DNA from 2 places in the Faecalibacterium sp. OF03-6AC genome. Region 2 is predicted to be linked to the other one. Evidence: predicted binding sites of a transcription regulator. Region 2 holds the regulator's gene; the other holds the start of a gene.
The links. Region 2 encodes HrcA, which represses chaperone genes, less so after heat shock. Its sites were predicted from a motif close to TGTTAGCACTCNNNNNNNNNGAGTGCTAACA; they were not measured.
Positions count from the first base shown of each region.

Region 1 (8,546 bases), on a different contig from region 2:
CTGCGCCGCGCAGTGGACAGGGCAGTGGAGCAGGCACTTGCGGATCAGATCGCATCCGGCACGGCCTGCGTGGGCCAGCACTGGACAGCGGACTGCTCGGCGGATGGTGCTATCGTCCTGCGGGAGGACGAAACCGCAACACTGTAAAGCATCTGAAGCCCAAAATGACCGCCCTGAGTTACAAGACCCGGGGCGGTATTTTTTTGTCTGCAGGGGGCGGGCGGAAGCGATTCACGCAGGTTTTGGCGCGATTCACGCAGGTTTTGTTCTACTTTTTGCAAAAATATGGTATGCTTCCCTCAAAGCATACCCCCCCCCCGTAAATAAAACGAAACAAAAAGGAGAAAACTGTATGAAATTGCACAAGCTTATCCAGCGCGCTTCGGCGGCAGTTGTGGCCTCGGCCATGATACTGTCGGTGACACTGCCAACATTGGCTGCGGCCCCGGACGGAACGGGCAATGCCGCTGCGGCAGATATGTTAAGTTTGACGAACGGTACTGCCGCTTTGAGCGAGGAAGATGAAGGGCAAGATACCGGGATCACCGTCAACGACCAGAGGGTGCTTGTCAACAGTACCAAGGTCGATAATATCCGGATTCAGTATACAGGTGGCACGGATGTCAGCACCCTGACGATCCTGCAGGCAGTTGCCGGCGATCTGACGATCAAGGTAGATCCTACCATCGCGGGCTATGTTGATGTAGTGATGAAAACAGAAAGCGGTGCAGCTGTCGGCGGAAAACTGACCGTGACCGGTGCACACAACGTGACCATAACCGGTGAAACCATGGCGGCAGATCGAGCGGATATTGGCGATATCAGCGGTGATCTGACCCTGATCGCAACGGGTGAGGGCGGCATGGCGATCCGTCAGTGGATATCGGTCTGCGTTTCTTCTAATAGTGGCGAAAAGGCAATTTATGTCGGCAGCAACAGAGAAACGGAACAGTTTGAAAGCCGTATGGGGGATCCTTTCGTATGCCGCAGTTGGTATCCTTCGGAAGCTTATATCAGCGTCCGGAAAGCAACTACCTACCCGGTAACAGTGCATGGAGGAAAACTCAGTAACTCTGAGAATAACACGACCTTTTACAAAGGTGAAACTGTACGGGTGAAAACCTCCCGGCCAGAAAAGGGCCTGAAATTCAACCGCTGGTTTTTCCCGGCTGACGTAGAAACTACCGATGACCCGACAGGAACGGCCTTTTTCTTTACCATGCCAGACCATGCGGTGGAAGTGACGGCAAATTGGGAACTTTACACCGGCAGCGAACCGACGGTGTTCTGGGAATATTACACGTATAGCGGTTTGCTTACCCCGGATAATACTCCGCAGAATCCGGCTGACATGTCAAACATGACCGTTTCCTATGACTCTGCAAGCAGGGCATACACGGTCGACCTTAAGGACGATCTTTGGAGCTCGGTGGATTTCAAAGGCAACGAAAATCCGAACATCGAGGTCAAAGGTGAACTGGGAAATTCCGTCCATATTTCCGGTGCAAACAATGTAAGCATCGATATTGATTCCCAGGAGAGGAGAACAGATCTGAATGTGGATTGCGCCGGTACGCTGAGGCTGGAAAATAAAACCGGGAAATCTCCTCTGAAACTAAAACTGACCTATAAGCAGGCCGAAGGCGTGGGCTACACTGTGGTGCTGGACGGCGAAAAACTGGAAGAAGCGCCTGCTTATGAAAATGCCATCGTAAGCCTGAACGAGAGCCTGACCATTATCCCGGACATCTCGGACCCCATCCCGGATGATTCCGGTGCGGGCGGCGACAGCTCCGATGCCGCAGGGGCTCTTGTGGCAGCAGCTGTTGCGGGTGCTGCTGTCTTTGGCGGCTACACCATCATCACGGAACTGATGCTGCAGGATCTTCTGCCCGAGGGCGCGGCGATCCCCAAAAATCAGGCCCAGCTGGCAAAACTGGTCTGGCAGACGGCGGGTTTTCCGGAACCGGAAAATGCTTCTGCCTTTGCCAATATGACGGACCCCGAAACAGCCAAAGCTGCACAGTGGTGCGTGGAGCAGGGCTATTTGGATGCGGATTTCGATCCCGACAGATGGACCCCGAAATTCAAGGTCATCCAGACATGGAATAAGGCATTCCCCAAACAGTAAACATCCCCCCGAAGGGAGCGGAGACATCCGCTCCTTTTTTGTGCGTACGGGGCAGGGACATTGTGAGATTGGCTCTTGCATCCTTTTGGTTTTCTGTTATCATAGAAGCAACAGAATTGCAGGAGGAAGTCCATGCGCACATTATTTCTTTTGAATCCAACTGCCGGTAAGGCCGATTGCACCCGTACGCTGCCGCAGCAGATCAATGCTGCCGCCGCGCGTGCAGGGCTTGCGCCGGAAGAATATACCATTCAGGTCACAAATCACGCCGGTCATGCCCGGGAGCTGGCCAATGCCGCTGCGCAGCAGGCCCGGCAGAGCGGGGAAGAACTGCGGGTCTTCACTGCTGGCGGCGACGGCACCTTCAACGAAGCGCTCACCGGGATCTATGGCTATGCAAATGCAGCCGTGGGCTGTCTGCCCTTTGGCAGCGGCAACGATTTTCTGCGCACCTTTGGTACAAAGGAAGAGTTTCTGGATCTGGATGCCCAGCTGGCCGGTGGGCCGGTGAGCATCGATCTGATGCAGACCAGCCTTGGCCTTTCGGCCACCATCTGCGCTGCCGGTCTGGATGCGCAGGTTGCCTACGGCATCCCGAAGTTCCGGCGCATCCCGCTGTGCGGCGGCGAGATGGCCTATGTGCTTTCCATTGTGGAACAGCTGTGCGGACACATTGGCCGCAGGGTGGAGTACACCATCGATGGTGAAACGCTGGATGTGGACTGCCTGATGTGTGCCATCTGCAATGGCCGCACCTATGGCGGCGGCTTCTATGCAGCGCCGGAAGCACAGCCCGACGACGGCTGGCTGGATGTATATATCATCCGCAAGGTGAGCCGCGTGACCATTGCAAAGCTGCTGGGAATGTACAAGAGCGGCAAGCACTTCCAGAACGGTCAGCTCGTCAGGGCTGCAGAGCCGTACTTCATTTACCGCCGCGCAAAGCAGGTGAGCCTGCGCGCTGCGGATGGCCGCGGGCCGATCGTTGCCACGGCAGACGGTGAATGCGCACCCAAGGAGCAGATCACTGTACAGGTACAGCCGCTGGCAGGGCGCATCCTTCTGCCAAAGCCTGCTTTTGAGCGCTTTGCAGCGCAGAGGACGGCACAGAGTGCAGACCGAACATGAAAAACCAGAAGAAGAGACAGCTTTTTTGTCCAAGAAGAAAGCTGTCTCTTTTTCGCTGTACGGCTGATTTTTTCATCTGTCATAAATTCTTAACAAAAAGAAGCAAAAAAGGTCTTGATTTTTCGGGTCAAGATGAGTACAATACACTTAGCACTCAGAGAAATGGAGTGCTAAAGAACCAAAGAGCCGACATGAGGCCCTTTGGACACAGCAAAGTTTTAAATTATATTTTTACTATAGGAGGGCAAGAACTATGAAGATCATTCCTCTTGCAGACCGTGTTGTCATTAAGGCTGTTGAGGTTGAGGAGACCACCAAGGGCGGTCTGATCCTGACCGGCAGTGCTAAGGAAAAGCCTCAGGTGGCTGAGGTCATCGCTGTCGGCCCCGGCGGCGTTGTGGACGGCAAGGAAGTCAAGATGACTGTGAAGGTCGGCGACAAGGTCCTCACCAGCAAGTACTCCGGTACCGAGGTCAAGGTGGACGGCGAAGAGTGCACCATCGTCCGTCAGGGCGATATCCTGGCAGTCGTTGAGGACTGAGCGGTTTCCCCTCTGATATTTGAAAATTGAGCTTTAAAGGAGCGATTTGATTATGGCTAAGCAGATCAAGCAGGGCGAGGATGCCCGCAAGGCACTGTGTGCCGGTATCGATACCCTGGCAAACACCGTTAAGATCACCCTGGGCCCCAAGGGCCGCAATGTGGTGCTGGGCAAAAAGTTCGGTGCACCGGTCATCACCAACGATGGCGTGACCATTGCCAAGGAGATCGAGCTGAAGGACGAATTTGAGAACATGGGCGCACAGCTGGTGCGTGAAGTCGCTACCAAGACCAACGACGCAGCAGGCGACGGCACCACCACCGCAACCGTTCTGGCACAGGCCATGGTCACCGAGGGCATGAAGAATGTCACCGCCGGTGCAAACCCCATGGATATCCGCCGCGGCATGAGCAAGGCTGTTGCCAAGGCTGTTGAGACCATCAAGGCTCACAGCCAGAAGGTGAAGGACAGCAACGATATCGCCCGCGTCGGCACCATTTCTGCAGGCGACCCCGAGATCGGCCGTCTGATCGCCGAGGCTATGGAGAAGGTCACCTCCGATGGCGTTATCACCATTGAGGAGAACAAGACCACCGCTGAGACCTACAACGAGATCGTGGAAGGCATGCAGTTCGACCGCGGCTACCTCACCCCGTATATGGTCACCGATACCGACAAGATGGTGGCTGATCTGGACAACGCCGCCATCCTGATTACCGATAAGAAGATCAGCGTGATTCAGGATCTGGTCCCTCTGCTGGAGCAGGTGATGCAGAACGGTCTGAAACTGCTGATCGTTGCTGAGGACATTGAGGGCGAGGCTCTGTCCACTCTGATCGTCAACCGCCTGCGCGGCACCCTGAACGTCTGCGCTGTCAAGGCTCCCGGCTTTGGTGACCGCCGCAAGGAAATGCTGCAGGATATCGCAACCCTGACTGGCGGCACCGTGATCTCTTCCGATCTGGGCTATGAGCTGAAGGATGCTACTGTCCAGATGCTGGGCCATGCCCGTCAGGTGAAGGTCTCCAAGGAGAACACCACCATCGTTGGCGGTGCAGGCGATAAGGATGCCATCGCAGCCCGCATCGCTCAGATCCGCAGCCAGATCGAGGCCGCTACCAGCGATTTCGACCGTGAAAAGCTGCAGGAGCGTCTGGCAAAGCTGGCTGGCGGCGTGGCCGTCATCAAGGTCGGCGCTGCTACCGAAGTTGAGATGAAGGACAAGAAGCTGCGCATCGAGGATGCTCTGAACGCAACCAAGGCTGCTGTTCAGGAAGGTGTTGTTGCTGGCGGTGGCACTGCTCCTATCAATGCGATCCCCGCTGTGCGTGAGCTGTGCGACACGCTGGAAGGCGACGAGCGCACCGGTGCCAAGATCGTTCTGAAGGCTCTGGAAGCTCCTCTGCGCCAGATCGCTAAGAATGCCGGTCTGGAAGGCAGCGTCATCATCGACAAGATCATCTCTGCCAACAAGCCCAACTACGGCTTTGATGCTCAGAACGAGGTCTTTGTGGACGATATGATCGCCGCTGGCATCGTTGACCCCACCAAGGTCACCCGTTCCGCTCTGGAGAACGCAGCCTCCGTCGCTGAGATGGTGCTGACCACCGAAAGCCTGGTCGCTGACCTGCCGGAACCCCCTGCTGCACCCGCTGCTGCAGGCGGTGACATGGGCGGTATGGGCGGCATGTACTAATAACTGCCTAAAAACCGCATGAATCCTTGATTTTTGGAGCGCGCAAAAGCGGATTTACGCCAAACTTACGCCACTTACGCCAAAAATCAAAGCGCACTATAGGGTAACAAAATCGGCACTCGCTGAAAAGCGGGTGCCGATTTTTGTGTCACGAAAAGCTGATGGATGCTGCACGCTACACACCGTCAGCTTTTTCGTTTACAGGGGAAAAAGTGGGTGGTATAATAGAAATAGATTTTTGTAAGAGCGCCTTCATAGTCAAGACTATAAAAGAATACGGATAAGCATAAAACCGGTGGATGATATGAAAATTCTGGATAACATCACCAATACCGTTCGAGATGATTTACGGGTCGAAATCAAAAAAGGCAGCAGGGTGTCTATTGCGGCAGCCTGCTTTTCGATGTATGCCTACAAAGAGCTAAAGAAGCAGCTGGAAACCATAGACGAGTTTGAATTTATCTTTACATCCCCCACGTTTGTGAAAGAAAAGGCTGAAAAGCAGAAGCGGGAGTTCTACATTCCCCGCATTTCTCGTGAAACGAGCCTTTACGGTACAGAGTTTGAAATCAAACTGCGCAATGAGATGACCCAGAGAGCCATCGCAAAGGAATGCGCAGACTGGATCAGGAAAAAGGCAACGTTCAAATCGAACACCACCGGCGAAAATATGGCTGGCTTCATGACGGTGGATTCCGGTGCAGCACAGACCGCTTATATGCCGATTGGCGGCTTTACGACAGTCGATATTGGCTGTGAGCGTGGAAATAACAGCTACAACATGGTCAACTGCATGGAGGCACCGTTCGCACAGCAGTACATGAAGCTGTTCGATTCTCTTTGGAACGACCGGGACAAAATGCAGGATGTCACCGATGTGGTTCTGGAAAATATCAGCACGGCTTATGCAGAAAATTCCCCGGAGTTCATCTACTTTATGACGCTGTATCATGTGTTCAGCGAGTTTTTGGACGACATCTCAGAAGACGAATTGCCGAATGAGGCAACCGGCTTCAAGCAGAGCAAGATCTGGAGCCTGCTGTACGACTTCCAGAAGGATGCGGTGCTTGCCATCATCAATAAACTGGAAAAGTACAACGGCTGTATCCTTGCGGACAGTGTTGGCCTTGGTAAGACCTTTACCGCACTGGCTGTCGTAAAGTATTATGAGAACCGAAACAAGTCGGTTCTTGTGCTGTGCCCCAAAAAGCTGGCGGAAAACTGGAATACCTACAAGGACAACTATGTGAACAACCCGATTGCATCGGATCGGCTGAACTATGACGTCCTGTTCCACACAGACCTGTCCAGAAGCAGCGGAAAATCGAATGGCCTCGATCTGGATCGCCTGAACTGGGGCAACTACGATCTGGTCGTCATTGATGAATCGCACAATTTCCGTAATGGAATCGGAACTCATAGCAAGACACAGGACAACCGTTACCAGCGTCTGATGGATAAGGTGATCCGTGCCGGAGTTAAGACCAAGGTGCTGATGCTTTCGGCAACGCCGGTCAACAACCGCTTTGTGGATTTGAAAAATCAGCTGGCCCTTGCCTATGAGGGAAGCTCCGAGTATCTGGATGAGAGGCTGAACATCTCAAAGAGCATTGAGGACATCTTCAAGCAGGCGCAGAAAGCCTTTAACGCATGGAGCAAGCTGAAACCAGAAGAGAGAACCACGGATGCGCTGCTACGGACATTGGATTTCGACTTCTTTGAGCTGCTGGACAGTGTGACCATCGCACGTTCTCGGAAGCATATCGAGAAGTACTATAACACCAACGCTATCGGAAAGTTCCCGGAGCGGCTGAAGCCGATTTCTGTTCGTCCATGCCTGACAGACCTGAATAATGCCATCAACTACAATGAGATTTACGATCAGCTGATACAGTTGCGCCTGTGCGTCTATATGCCCTCCAACTATATCTTCGCAAGTAAGATCCAGAAGTATCAGGAGCTGACGCACAATAAGGGCGAGAATCTGACCCAGAGAGGTCGTGAGCAGGGCATTTGCAGGCTGATGAGTATTAACCTGCTGAAACGGCTGGAAAGCTCTGTATGCTCGTTCCAGTTGACCCTGACGCGCATCAAGAAGCTGATTGATGGTACGATTCAGTCCATTGACCAGTTTGAACGCTCCGGCCATGCCGATCTGGATATGTACGACATGACCGGAGACGATTTTGACATGGACGATGAAAATACTGGCTTTTTCACCGTCGGCAAGAAAGTCAAAATCGACCTTGCGGATATGGATTGGAAGAGCTGGCGCACGGAGCTTCGGAAAGATGCAGAAATTCTGGAACTGCTGACCTTTATGGTGGCAGACATTACGCCGCAGCATGACACAAAGCTGCAAGAGCTGTTCAAGCTGCTGTCTGAAAAAATTGAGCATCCGATCAATGCCGGCAACAGAAAAGTGCTGATTTTCTCTGCATTTTCGGATACGGCAGAGTACCTTTTTGACAATGTGAGTACGTTTGTAAAGCAGAAATATGGGCTGAACACCGCCGTTATTACCGGCTCGATTGATGGACGCACCACGATCAAGGGCTTCAAGGCAACGCTCAACAACGTGCTGACCTACTTCTCTCCCATTTCCAAAGACCGGGATGTTCTGATGCCCGGTAGTACCACGGAAATTGATGTGCTGATTGCGACAGACTGCATTTCTGAAGGCCAGAACTTGCAGGACTGCGATTATCTGATCAACTATGACATTCACTGGAACCCGGTGCGCATCATCCAGCGTTTTGGACGAATCGACCGTATCGGCAGCAGAAACCAGTACATCCAGCTTGTGAATTTCTGGCCCGATCTGACACTGGACGATTACATCAACCTGAAATCCCGTGTGGAGACCCGCATGAAAATCACCGTTATGACCTCTACCGGCGATGATGACCTTATCAACCCCGAAGAAAAGGGCGATTTGGAGTATCGCAAGGCACAGCTGAAACGCTTGCAGGAAGAGGTCGTGGACATCGAAGATATGTCGGACGGAATCTCCATTATGGATCTGGGACTGAACGAGTTCCGGCTCGACC
Region 1 covers NZ_QUEN01000003.1:41,828-50,373, forward strand. The annotation lists gene DXA66_RS04105 (ATP-dependent Clp protease ATP-binding subunit) at 1-147, shown strand, start outside; gene DXA66_RS04110 (hypothetical protein) at 353-2,131, shown strand; gene DXA66_RS04115 (diacylglycerol kinase family protein) at 2,264-3,259, shown strand; gene groES (co-chaperone GroES) at 3,513-3,800, shown strand; gene groL (chaperonin GroEL) at 3,853-5,496, shown strand; gene DXA66_RS04130 (helicase-related protein) at 5,801-8,546, shown strand, end outside.
Region 1: a site for HrcA is predicted at 3,405-3,435, ahead of groES (co-chaperone GroES). Genes of this name have one in related genera too.

Region 2 (8,546 bases):
AGACGTTGGTGCCGGCCTTATCCTGCAGCACGTCCAGCGGACGGATGCCCAGCGTTTTGCTGATCAGCTCCAGCACCCGCGGCCCGCAAAAGCCGCCCTGACAGCGGCCCATACCGGCACCGCAGCGGCGCTTGACACCGTCGATGGTGGTGGCGGGGATCTCTTCGTGCAGAGCGTCCAGAATTTCGCCCTCAGTGATCGTCTCGCAGCGGCAGATCACGCGACCATAGGCGGGTTCCTTTGCAATGAGCCGGGCTTTTTCTTCGGGCAGAAGCTCCTTGAAGCGCACCCGGGTGCGGCCATCCCTGTAATCCGCCTTGGGGGCGGGCAGATCGCCGTGGGCTTCCAGAATTTTGACGGCTTCTCTGGCAACGGCCGGTGCACTGGAAAGGCCGGGCGATTTCATGCCCGCCAGATCGATGAAGCCGGGTGCGCCTTCTGCTTCGCCGATAACGAAGTCGCCCGTGTCCACATTGGCACGGACACCCGCAAAATTGCGGATGGACTCGCTGAAGCGGATGTTCGGCACGCTGCGGCGCGCTGCGGCGCTGACGAAGGCCAGCCCGGCAGCGGTGCAGGCGGTATCGTCCCCTTCCACGGGGGCGGCGTTCGGGCCGACGATCAGGTTGCCGTGGACGGTGGGGGCCACCAGAACGCCCTTGCCGTTTTCGTTGGGGCACTGGAAGATGACGTGGTGCACACGGCTGCCCTCGGATTTATCCAGCAGGTAGTATTCGCCCCGGGTGGGCTGGATGGTAAATTTGTGGGGTGCGGCCATATCGTGCACGGCCTGCGCCGAGACACCCGCCGCATTGATGATATAGCGCGTTTCCACAATTCCGGAGGGGGTGGTCAGTGCCCAGCCGCCGGCGGTCTTTTCGATGTGGGTCACAGGGCAGCTGCGGTGCAGCTCCACGCCATTGCGCACAGCCACTTCTGCCATTGCCAGCGCAAACTCCCACGGGCTGACGATGGCGGCGCTGGGCGCATACAGCGCGCCAACAACAGTGGGGGCCAGATTCGGTTCCATGGAAAGCGTTTCCTCTGCGGAAAGCAGCCGGATGCCCGGTACGCCGTTGGCGATGCCGTTCTCATACAGTTTCTGCAGGTGGGGCAGCTCTTCCGGGCTGAGGGCCAGCACCAGACTGCCGCACTGCAGGTACGGCACATCCAGACGGGCGCAGATCTCCTTGGCCAGTGCAGAGCCCTCCACGTTGAGCCGTGCCATCCGGGTGCCCGGTTCGGGGTCGTAGCCAGCGTGCAGAATGGCACTGTTGGCCTTGGTGGTGCAGTCTGCCACGTCATTTTCAGCCTCGAAAATGGCGGTCTGCAGCGGGTAATGGGACAGCTCATAGGCTGCTGCCGCACCAATGACACCGCAGCCGATAATTGCTACATCCAGCATAAAAACCTCCTGATCGCTCCGTTTGCCGAATAAAAGAAAAAGAGCAGGACAAACAAAAGGGCCTTTCGACTCTCCCCTTGCTTGTTCTGCTCGATTCTCTGAACAAACTTTTATTGTCTTTATGATAATGCGATCTGCACAAGATGTCAAGCATTTGTTGAAAATTTAAAGCTCATTTTTACCTGTGCGGCTTTTTTCTGCTCTTTACGGGCGCGGAGGCTTTTGGCAGAGCACGGCCTGCTGCAGCATGGCCTGCAGCGCTGCGCCCGGCCACAAGGCCGGAGCCGAACGCCCAGTGCAGGTTAAAACCGCCGCAGCTGCCTGCGCAGTCCAGCGTTTCGCCCACAAAGTAAAGGCCCGGACAGCCCTTGAACTGGAAGTGCTGATCCACCTCCCGCAGGGCCAGCCCGCCGCCGGTGGTCTGGGCCTGCTTCCAGCTGCAGGGGGTCAGCCCTTCAAAGCGCCAGTGCTTGGCGGTGTGGGCCAGCTTCTGCCACTGTCCGGCGGTGAGCACGGCAGGCGCGTCGCTGTCCTGCAGCCCGGCGGCAGACCACACAGTACGGCCCAGCTTCTGGTTCAGCAGGCCCAGCCAGAAGTCAACGGCGCTGCCCCCTGCCGTCTGGGCGGCGTGGGCCGCAAACAGGCTGGCAAGTGCGGTTTCGTCCACTGCCGGGAAGAGGTCCAGCTCCACAGCAGGAGCCTTGGGGCCGCGGCCCGGGGCCAGCAGGCCGGACAGCTGCATGATGCAGATGCCGGAAAGGCCGTAATCGGTGAACTGTACCTCGCCGTTCTCGCAGGCAAGCACACGGGCACCGTCCAGCAGGGATGCTGCTGCCTTGGCACGGATGCCAGCCAGCGCTTTACTGGGCTTTGCGCACTGCAGGGCGGTCAGGCAGGGGTACAGCGGCTCCACCCTGCCGCCGCACTGGGCGGCGAACCGGGTGCCAAAGCCGTCGGTGCCGAACTGCGGCCCTGCCTCGCCGCCCATGGCGCAGATGACGGCATCGGCGCGCAGCGTTTCGGCAGAGCCCTCTGCCGTCTCGAACTGCACGGCGTAGCCGCTGCGGCTCTGGCTCAGGGTGCGCACGGTGCAGCCGGTGCGCAGCTGCACATGGTGCTGCGCAAGGTGGTGCTCCAGCAGGGCCAGCACGTCCGCCGCCTGATTGGAGTACGGATACACCCGGCCCGCCTCGTCGGTGCGGGTGTAAAGCCCCAGCGCACGGAACCAGCGCAGCGGGTCGGCGGTATTTACGGCATCCAGCAGCGGACGGAGTGCTGCCGGGTCGGCGGTGAAATACAGCTCCGGTGCAATGCCGGTGTTATCCAGATTGCAGCGGCCATTGCCGGTGGCGAGCAGCTTTTTGCCCGGCTTCGGGTTGCGCTCCAGCACAATGACCTGTGCAGCGGGGGCACTTTGTGCCGCCGCCAGCGCGGATGCAAGACCGGCGGCACCGCCGCCCAGAATGAGGATGTTCGGCATCCGGACACCTGCCTTTCTCAGCAGAATTTTAGGATCTGTCTTCATAAGCGGGGTGCTGTGCTTATGAAAACGGCTTTTTGTATCATTGTAGCAGAACCCTGCCGGAAACGCAACGAAGAGGCAGCTTTCCGTGCAGGTCTTTTTGCGCGGAGGCAGCAGGTATAAATGGCCCGGCCTGACAGATACTAGTGCTGCAGGCATTTTTAAGGAAACGGAGGAGCAAAAACATGAAAGCAACAGGAATCGTGCGACGCATCGACGAGCTGGGCCGGGTGGTGATCCCCAAGGAGATCCGCCGCACCCAGCGCATCCGCCGCGGCGACCCGCTGGAGATCTTCACCACGGGCGACGGCGAGGTGATCTTTAAAAAGTATTCGCCCATTGGCGAGATGAACGCAGTAGCGGCCCAGTATACCGAGGTGCTCAGCAAAAGCTTTGCACTGACCGCACTGGTGGCCGACCGTGACCGCATCCTGACGGTGAGCGGCTCCGGCCGACGGGAGCTGGCCGACCGCAGCATCAGCCAGCCGATGGAAAAGCTGATAGACGGCCGCAGGCTGTACCAGAGCGAGGGCATTGCCGAAAAGTGCATCCTGCCCTGCGAGGGCTCGCCCCGAGCAGTACTGTGCGCCGCACCCATCATTGCGGCGGGCGATGTGACCGGAGTGGTGGCCCTGCTGACCGAAGACCGCACGGCCACGCCGGATGCCGCCCAGCTCAAGGCCGTGAATGTGGCAGCGGCATTTCTGGCAAGGCAGATGGAAGAGTAAAGAACATGCCAGAGCGCTTTCCTTATAATAAGGAGGGCGCTTTCTTCGTTTATGACAGAATTATGAATCTTTTAAAACATTTTTCCAAGGGGCTTGACAGCACCGGAAAATTGGTTATAATGGTCTTAGCACTCAGGAACAAGGAGTGCTAAACAAACAAAGCGAACGCAAAAAGGAGGCAGGCGCTATGACGATGGATGCACGCAAGCAGCGAGTCTTGCAGGCGATCGTGGCGCTGTATGGTCTCGAAGGCGAGCCTGTTGGCAGCAGCGTGCTGGCAAACTACTTTGACATGGCAGTTTCCAGCGCAACGCTTCGCAATGAGATGGCGGCGCTGACAAAGCTGGGCCTGCTGGAGCAGCCCCACACCAGCGCGGGCCGTGTGCCCAGTGCCAAGGGCTACCGTTACTACCTTGATAATCTGCTTGCCGACGATCAGCCGCTGGACCGTGTGACCCGCGCCCGTGTGGATGCGGTGTTCGCAAGCCTCGACCATGAGCCGGAAAAGCTGGCCGCAGGTGCCGCCAAGGCGCTGGCCGCCATCAGCGGCTGCACCGCCGCCGTCAGCACCCCATGTGCCGAAGACCTGTGCATCGCCCACTATGAAGTGGTTCAGGTGGGCCGCAGCGCAGCGGCTGTGCTGGCCGTTACCACAGCCGGTTACGTCCGTACCCGTGTGGCACGGGTGCGCACCGGCCTCTCCCGCGAGAATGCGGCAGCACTTGCCGCACTGCTGAACCGCAACCTTACCTTTGTAGCGCCGGTGGATCTTTCCACCCGGCTGCTGGCAGAGCTGTGCAGCCAGATCGACCCGGAGCTGGTGCCTGTCATCAGCGCGGCAGCGGCCATCCTGCAGGATTCCGTCAAGCCCCACGTATTTCTGGGCGGCGAGCAGTATCTGCTGGACTGGCCCCAGCTGGACGGCAAGGTGGGCGACATCCTCACCCTGCTGAACGACGAGGAGCAGGCCGCTGGCCTGATCGCACCTCCGGCAGAACGCAGTGAGAGCGTGCTGCTGGGCGAGGATCTGGAACCGCAGATCCCGGGCCTGTGCATCGTGAGCGACCGGTATCTGGTGGGCGGAGGCCTGTGGGGCTCCATTGCATTGATCGGCCCCACCCGGATGCCCTTCCAGAAGCTGATGCCGCTGCTGCATTACTTTGCAGACCAGCTGGGCGAGGGCATGAGCGGCAAACGAAAAGACACCCCGCAGGCTGCCGTACCGCGGCGGACTGTGATCTATAAGGAGGATCTGGAATGAGCGAAGAAGCAAAAAAGACGGCTCCGGCTCAGGAAGCGGAGCAGCCCGAAACGGCTCCCGAGGAAAAGGCCCAGCAGGCAGCACCCGAACAGGAACCTGCTGCTGAAGCTGCCGACCCGAAGGATGACAAGAAGAAGGATGGCGGCTGGTTCAACAAGAAGGCCCGTGAGCTGGAAGCCGTAAAGGCAAAGCTGGATGCTGCCGAAGCCAACGCCGCACAGGCCAAAGACCAGCTGCTGCGCATGGCAGCGGAGTACGAGAACTACCGCAAGCGCTCCACCCGCGAAGCCGACCAGAAGTTCAACGATGGCGTTTCCTTTGCGGTGAACCAGATCATCCCCATTCTGGACACGCTGGAGATGGCAGCAAATGCCCCCACCACCGACGAGAACTACAAAAAGGGCGTGACCATGACGCTGGACAAGGCCGCCAAGGCGCTGGATGCCCTCCATGTGGAGGAGATCGAAGCGCTGGGCAAGCCCTTTGACCCCAACTTCATGAACGCAGTGCAGCAGATCCCCGCCCCGGATGGACAGGAGAGCGGCACCGTGATCACCGTCTACCAGAAGGGCTACAAGCTGGGCGATAAGATCGTCCGCCATGCGACCGTTGTAGTGGCCGAATAACAAAGCAGAAACCCGAAAGGGTTTTGAATATAACATCCGCTTACAAACATCTGAGCATCACATAAACAATAAGATTTGTTCTTTCGAGAGGAGTTTTCATTATGAGTAAGATCATTGGCATCGACCTTGGTACTACCAACAGCTGCGTGGCTGTCATGGAGGGCGGCGAGCCCGTTGTTATCGCAAACTCTGAGGGTGCACGCACCACCCCGTCTGTGGTGGGCTTCACCAAGACCGGCGACCGTCTGGTTGGTCAGGTGGCAAAGCGTCAGGCCATCACCAACCCTGAGAACACCGTTGCTTCCATCAAGCGCTTCATGGGCACCGACCACAAGGTGACCCTGAACGGCAAGGAGTACACTCCCCAGCAGGTCAGCGCTATGATCCTGCAGAAGCTGAAGGCTGATGCCGAGGCTTATCTGGGCGAGCCTGTTACCGAGGCTGTCATTACCGTTCCTGCATACTTCAACGACAGCCAGCGTCAGGCTACCAAGGACGCAGGCACCATTGCAGGCCTGAACGTCAAGCGTATCATCAACGAGCCTACTGCCGCTTCTCTGGCATATGGCATCGATAAGGAAGAAGACCAGAAGATCATGGTCTACGATCTGGGCGGCGGCACCTTCGATGTGTCCATCATCGAGATGGGCGACGGCGTTACCGAGGTTCTGGCCACCAACGGTGATACCCATCTGGGCGGCGATGACTTCGATGAGCGCATCATCAACTGGATGGCAGATGCCTTCCAGACCGAGAACGGCATCGACCTGCGCAAGGACAAGATGGCTGCGCAGCGTCTGAAGGAAGCTGCCGAGAAGGCAAAGATCGAGCTGTCCAGCGCAATGAGCAGCCAGATCAACCTGCCCTTCATCACTGCCGATGCTACCGGCCCGAAGCACTTGGATATGACCCTGACCCGCGCAAAGTTCAACGAGCTGACCGCTGATCTGGTCGATCGTACCATGGGCCCCGTCCGCAAGGCTCTGCAGGATGCAGGCCTGCGTCCCTCTGACCTGAAGAAGGTCCTGATGGTCGGTGGTTCCACCCGTATCCCCGCTGTCTACGATGCAGTCAAGAAGGAACTGAACTGCGAGCCCTTCAAGGGCATCAACCCCGATGAGTGCGTGGCTGTGGGCGCTGCCATTCAGGGCGGCGTGCTGCAGGGCGATGTGAAGGGCCTGCTGCTGCTGGATGTCACCCCGCTGAGCCTGGGCATTGAAACTCTGGGCGGCGTGTGCACCAAGATCATCGACCGCAATACCACCATCCCCACCCACAAGAGCCAGGTGTTCTCCACCGCTGCAGACAACCAGCCCTCTGTTGAGGTCAACGTTCTGCAGGGCGAGCGTGAGTTCGCACGCGACAACAAGAGCCTGGGTGTCTTCCATCTGGACGGCATCGCTCCGGCTCCCCGTGGTGTGCCTCAGATCGAAGTTACCTTCGATATCGATGCAAACGGCATCGTGAAGGTCAGCGCAAAGGATCTGGGCACCGGCAAGGAGCAGAACATCACCATTACCGCTTCCACCAACATGTCCAAGGAGGACATCGACAAGGCTGTGAAGGAAGCTGAGCAGTTTGCTGCCGACGATAAGAAGAAGCGTGAAGAGGTCGATATCCGCAACGGTGCCGACCAGATGGTGTTCCAGACCGAGAAGATGCTGAAGGAGAACGGCGACAAGCTGCCCGCCGACGTGAAGAGCGAGGCCGAGAGCAAACTGGCCGACCTGAAGACCGCTGTTCAGTCCGGCAACGTGGACGACATCAAGGCAAAGCAGGAAGCTCTGAGCCAGGTGTTCGAGAAGATGTATCAGGCAGCCGCTGCCGCACAGCAGGCCGCCGGTGCACAGCCCGGCCCCGATGCAGGTGCAAACAACCAGCAGAAGCCGGGGGATGACGGCGTTGTGGATGCCGACTTCAAGGAAGTCTGATAAAAAACACAGCAGTGTGTGCCCGGCCAAACCGGCGGACGCACGCGTGGAATAGCAAAAGCCGCTCCGGTTTTGCCGGAGCGGCTCTTGCTGGTTATAGAGCGAGGAACCAACCGGGGCGTTTCCCGGATCAAACGTTCCCGGAGAGGTGAGTGGATATGGCACAGGAAAAGCGTGATTACTACGAAGTGCTGGGGGTATCCAAGACTGCGACCGATGCCGAGATCAAAAAGGCATACCGCAAACTTGCAATGAAATACCACCCGGACTATAACCCCGGCGATAAGGACGCCGAGGAAAAGTTCAAGGAAGTAAACGAAGCAAACGAGGTGCTTTCGGACCCGAAGAAGCGCCAGCTGTACGATCAGTACGGCTTTGCAGGTGTTGACCCTGCCTATGCAGCACAGAACGGCGGCGGCCCCGGTGCGGGCGGCTTTGGCGGTTTTGGCGGCGACGGCGTGGATCTGGGTGACATTTTCGGCGATATCTTTGGCGGCGGCTTCGGCGGCTTTGGCGGTTCGTCCCGTCGGGCCAATCCCAACGCACCCCGTAAGGGTCAGGACATCCGCGTGCGCATCACCCTGAGCTTTGACGAGGCCGTGCACGGCTGCAAGAAGAACATCACCATCACCCGCCAGCAGGAGTGCACCGAGTGCCACGGCAGCGGCTGTGCCGCCGGTTCCAGCCCCGAGACCTGCCCGGACTGCGGTGGCCGCGGCTTCGTGATCCGTCAGCAGCGCACCCCCTTTGGCGTGATGCAGACCCAGCAGCCCTGCTCCCGCTGTGGCGGCAAGGGCAAGCTGGTCAAGAATCCCTGCAAGGTCTGTCATGGCAGCGGCAAGGTGGCTGCTAAAAAGACGCTGGAGGTGTCCATCCCCATGGGCATCGACGACGACCAGAGCTTTGCACTGCGCGGCATGGGCGATGCCGGTGCAAACGGCGGTCCTTCCGGTGATGTGATCGTCATGGTCACGGTGCGCCCCAGCGAGGTGTTCCAGCGCGACGGCTACGATGTGTGGGTCACAGTGCCCATCACCTTCAGTCAGGCTGTGCTGGGCGACACTGTGCAGGTG
Region 2 covers NZ_QUEN01000004.1:163,731-172,276, forward strand. The annotation lists gene DXA66_RS06395 (NAD(P)/FAD-dependent oxidoreductase) at 1-1,405, opposite strand, end outside; gene DXA66_RS06400 (aminoacetone oxidase family FAD-binding enzyme) at 1,584-2,885, opposite strand; gene DXA66_RS06405 (stage V sporulation T C-terminal domain-containing protein) at 3,113-3,655, shown strand; gene hrcA (heat-inducible transcriptional repressor HrcA) at 3,843-4,916, shown strand; gene DXA66_RS06415 (nucleotide exchange factor GrpE) at 4,913-5,542, shown strand; gene dnaK (molecular chaperone DnaK) at 5,644-7,473, shown strand; gene dnaJ (molecular chaperone DnaJ) at 7,632-8,546, shown strand, end outside.